DNA from 2 places in the Lysinibacillus sp. FSL W8-0992 genome. Region 1 is predicted to be linked to the other one. Evidence: riboswitches for the same ligand, from Rfam matches in the RefSeq annotation. Region 1 holds a riboswitch; the other holds the start of a gene.
What was found. Region 1 has a riboswitch for cobalamin ahead of NSQ74_RS18835 (glutaredoxin family protein). Riboswitches for the same ligand answer to the same signal wherever they lie in the genome.
Positions count from the first base shown of each region.

Region 1 (2,207 bases):
CAAATGTAAAAGATAAAATTAATACATTGCAAGGCGAGGGTGCTCAAGGTATCGTCACTTGTGAGCTCCTTTCCCTTTCAGCGGATATTGAGTCCTATTTTGAAGTAGGATATGAGTGTCATAGATTGTGTGAGGAACTTCAAGTCGACTTTGCCCAATCGGAGTTTCCAGGTGATAGCTATGATACCATTCAAGCTTTAGCTGCAATTGTTGAATCATTTATTCCAGCTCATAACTGAGCTAGTCGGTACCTTTACGTGTAGTCATGCTTAAAACTTATATTGCCATCTGATGTCGAGATTTCATTGATGTCAGATGGCTATTTGTTTTTAATTAGAAAAGCAAACGAGTGCAAAACAACAAAGACAGGTTTGATCGCTACAAAATGATTAAAAATGAAATCGAACATACGGCAGGTTCATTTTAAAATCTTTTTTCTAAAAAGTAATAGGGCTTACGATAGTGGCTAAAATGGTTTAACAGATATAAACTTATATTAAGAAGTATATTAAATATAATCTTCAGTTTAATATAGGCTGCAGTAGGTAGCATAATAATTCCTGGAGATTCTATGAATAGTCTCTATAAATCAAGCTATACTTCTTTGGAACTACTAACTATGTTGTTTATTATGCTTAACTAGCTAGTCGTTTTCATTTATTAACAGTTTGTTCTTCCTAAAGAATATAATGAAAAGTTACACTATAAAGAATTCACTTTTCTGGATTTACTTTTTACTTGAAGGATGGTACACTTAATTGTGTTCAATAACAATATATTGTGTTCGTTTTATGTAGGTACTACTATATGTAGTTTAATAGGGAAGTTCGGTATATCCGACGCTGTCCCCGCAACTGTTAAGCTGACGATGATTTAATCCACTGTGCGTTGGTATGGGAAGGATATCAGAGAATGAAGCAAAGCCAGGAGACCTGCCTATCATAAAACAAATCAACCTTTCTTCGGGGAATAAGAAATGGGGACGTGACTATTCTTTGGCTTTTTTACGTTTCTAACTTAGGCTGTCTCTCCCGAGAGATAGCCTTTTTATATTATGAAAAGAGGGAATTTAAAATGAAACTTTATACTAAAACTATATGCCCAAAATGTCTTTGGGTCAAATCGGAATTACAACGTGCAGGACTTGAGGCAGAAATTGTGAATATTGATCATGACGAACAAGCAAAACAAAAAATTATGGACGCAGGCTTTTTAAGTGTGCCTGTTCTTGAAGTAAATGACACATTTATAGGAGATGTCAAAGAAATCGTTTCTCAAATTGAGATGATTGCAATATGATCGTTTATGCCAGTCGTACAGGTAATGTGCGAAGTATTGTTACTAAATTAGATGGTGAGTCAATTGAAATATATGAAGGATTATTGTTGACTGAGCCCTATCTTTTAATAACATACACAGACGGCTTAGGTGATATTCCTGCAAAAGTAGCCCGCTTTTTAGAGCAAAACAAGGAATTTTGCAAGGGAGTAGCTGTTAGTGGTAATAGTAATTTTGGACACCATGTGTTTGGCGGAGCTGGTGAGAAAATTGCAGAAGCCTATAAGGTCCCGTTAGTATGTAAATTAGATTTACGGGGATATCAGGCTGATTATGAAGTAATACAAATGTTTTATGAAACGAGGGTGAAGGGATGAAAACATATTTAAAGCTTAATAATGAGGTGCTTAATCGCTATAGCACGACAGGTCAATTAGAGCTTGAAAAGGACCGTGAAGCAACACGCCGTTATTTTTTAGAATATGTAAATGTGCGTCTACGTTATTTTATTGATATTGAAGAAAAAATTCGCTATTTAGTCGATGAGGGTTACTATGAGAAACAATTTATTGACATGTATGATATAGATTTTATTAAACATCTATACAAAAAAGCATACGATTACAATTTCCGTTTCCCTTCATTTATGAGTGCGAGTAAATTTTATGATAGCTACGCAATGAAAAGTCGTGACGGAGAAGAAATTTTAGAAAAATATGAAGATCGTATTGTTATCATCGCTTTATATTTAGCACAAGGGAACACTGTGTTAGCAGAACGTTCTGTTGAGGCAATGATGGAAGCGTACCAACCAGCAACGCCAACTGCATTAAACAGTGGGAAAAAAGCACGTGGCGAATTAGTAAGCTGCTTTAAACTATCAATGGACGATTCAATGAATAGTATTGCTGAAAATATTGGTTATTGTT
Region 1 is NZ_JBBOZQ010000001.1:3,750,408-3,752,614, reverse strand. Features, by position in the region: gene NSQ74_RS18840 (ferrochelatase) at 1-239, shown strand, start outside; cobalamin riboswitch at 779-955, shown strand; gene NSQ74_RS18835 (glutaredoxin family protein) at 1,075-1,299, shown strand; gene nrdI (class Ib ribonucleoside-diphosphate reductase assembly flavoprotein NrdI) at 1,296-1,655, shown strand; gene nrdE (class 1b ribonucleoside-diphosphate reductase subunit alpha) at 1,652-2,207, shown strand, end outside.

Region 2 (2,207 bases), 300 kb from region 1:
GCGATTTGCGGCAGCCGCAAGGATTACTCCAGCCATAGCCCCTATTTCTAACCCACCAACTTTTGCAAGTATATCGATTGCATCATGACGATTAGGTTTGTTTATTTCGATAGCCTTTTGAATAACAGCTACTTTATGTTCAATTCCTCCTGACCCTAGCCCTGCACCGAATCCCGTCACTTCATGCGGGTGACAAGCATGAAGTACTGATAATATAGCTGCACTAGGTGTTGTATTGCCAATCCCCATTTCACCAGTACCAAGAACATTTGCCCCTTTTGCTATTTCTGATGTCGCTATTTCTATGCCTACTTCAATTGATTGGACTGCTTCTTCCCTCGTCATCGCCGGACCTTTCGCCATATTGTCCGTACCGTATTTAATTTTTTTAATTAAAACACCAGCATCAAGCGGAATATCCTCTTTGACACCGACGTCCACCGTTACAATTTTTGCATTTGTTATTTTAGCAATAGCACAAACACCTGTTACCCCTTTAGGAAAATTCAATGTTTGAAAAAATGTTACGTTTTGTGGATTCGATGTTACCCCTTCGTCACAAACACCGTGATCTGCCGCACATACGATGATCACTTTGTTATCGAGTTTAGGATATAGTTCTCCCGTAATCCCAGTTAGTTGTATAGCAAGCGACTCCAGCTTCCCTAAACTGCTCGGTGGCTTGCTAAGAGAATCTATACGTTCCTTCGCATTTTCCATCATTTTGTTGTTAGTACGTTGAATGTGTTGAATCGTTTGTTGTAGCAATTGCATCATCATCTCTCCTTTTTTTAGCCTTTTACATAAAAGAATGAAAAAAATAGAAAAGCCTGTAGTTTATTTCATAACAAATAAACTACAGACTTTTCCATCGTCCATATCATCCGAAGCAATTAGGCAGGTCTCCTGGCTCAATCTCAACATTTTATAGAACCTTCCCAGCCATCGCTAGTGGTATTCTCTATAAAACTCCATTTTACAGTGGTGGGACCGCTAAAGCATTTCACTTTATTCCCTATTCTCCCAAAGTGGGCACCTAATGCTTTTATGTAATTACTTTAAATTTACGACAAAGTTTTTTGAGTGTCAATATTGTTAAAAGTTTTGGTAACAGCACTTTTTGCATTGCCATCATTTAATATAAACAAAAAAAATGAGGTATTTAACAACTGACTTGTTAAATACCTTCATCTTTACATTATTTAAATTCTAATTCCCCATCATAGGCAAGCATGCCGCCTTCAAGATTTGTTACATCAAAGCCTTGTGCTTCTAAATAAGCACATGCATTTGCCGAGCGTCCGCCAGCTTTACATACGATAATATAAGGCTTAGATCTATCTATCTCATCTAAACGCTCTGGAATTGTTCCAAGCGCTATATGCTTAGCACCAGGAATGACACCTTGTGCTACCTCATCATCTTCTCGCACATCAATAATGTATAGGTCTTCGTTAGCATCTAGTTGTTCTAATAATTGCGTTGTATCCATTGATTTCATCTTTATAGTCCTCCAATATATCAATTTCCTATTACATTATAGCGTGAACGAAAAAAAACAGCTAGTGATGTAGCACTAGCTGCTTAAAATGACTCTATTCTTCTGTCTCTAAAAATTCGACTTGCTTTGCTGGAACGAAAGTAGAAATTGCGTGTTTGTAAATGAGATGCTGTTTGCTTTCAGCATCAACTAATAATACTGTAAAGTTGTCATAGGATTTCACTGTTCCTTTTAACTGGAACCCGTTTAACAGAAACACAGTTACAAAAACACTGTTTTTACGTAGATGGTTCAAAAACGTATCTTGCAAATTGATTGATTTCATAGATTGCGCCTCCCCTACTCTCTTTCTACCTCTTCATTCCTATAGTAGCATGTTATACCAATTTATCAATTAGTAATTTTTAGAAATTATTAAAGTTTTTAGTCTTTTTCAATAAAATGAATGTCCATCTTATTACGGAAATAAGTAAGTTGTCTTTTCGCGTAGCGACGAGAATTTTGTTTTAAACTTTCAATTGCTTCTTCTAATGTGCATCGACCATCTAAGTAATCATACAATTCCTTATAGCCAATCGCTTGTATTGACTGTACACCTCGAATATTTTGCTGCCATAACCCTTTTACTTCTTGTAACAGCCCTTTGTCCATCATCAAATCTACTCGGCGATTTATGCGATCATAAAGCTCATCGCGTGACATATTT
Region 2 is NZ_JBBOZQ010000001.1:4,054,138-4,056,344, forward strand. Features, by position in the region: gene cobT (nicotinate-nucleotide--dimethylbenzimidazole phosphoribosyltransferase) at 1-774, opposite strand, end outside; cobalamin riboswitch at 880-1,055, opposite strand; gene NSQ74_RS20330 (rhodanese-like domain-containing protein) at 1,199-1,501, opposite strand; gene hfq (RNA chaperone Hfq) at 1,596-1,826, opposite strand; gene miaA (tRNA (adenosine(37)-N6)-dimethylallyltransferase MiaA) at 1,925-2,207, opposite strand, start outside.
Region 2: linked by a shared signal. The riboswitch ahead of cobT (nicotinate-nucleotide--dimethylbenzimidazole phosphoribosyltransferase) and the one ahead of NSQ74_RS18835 (glutaredoxin family protein) in region 1 are both predicted to bind cobalamin.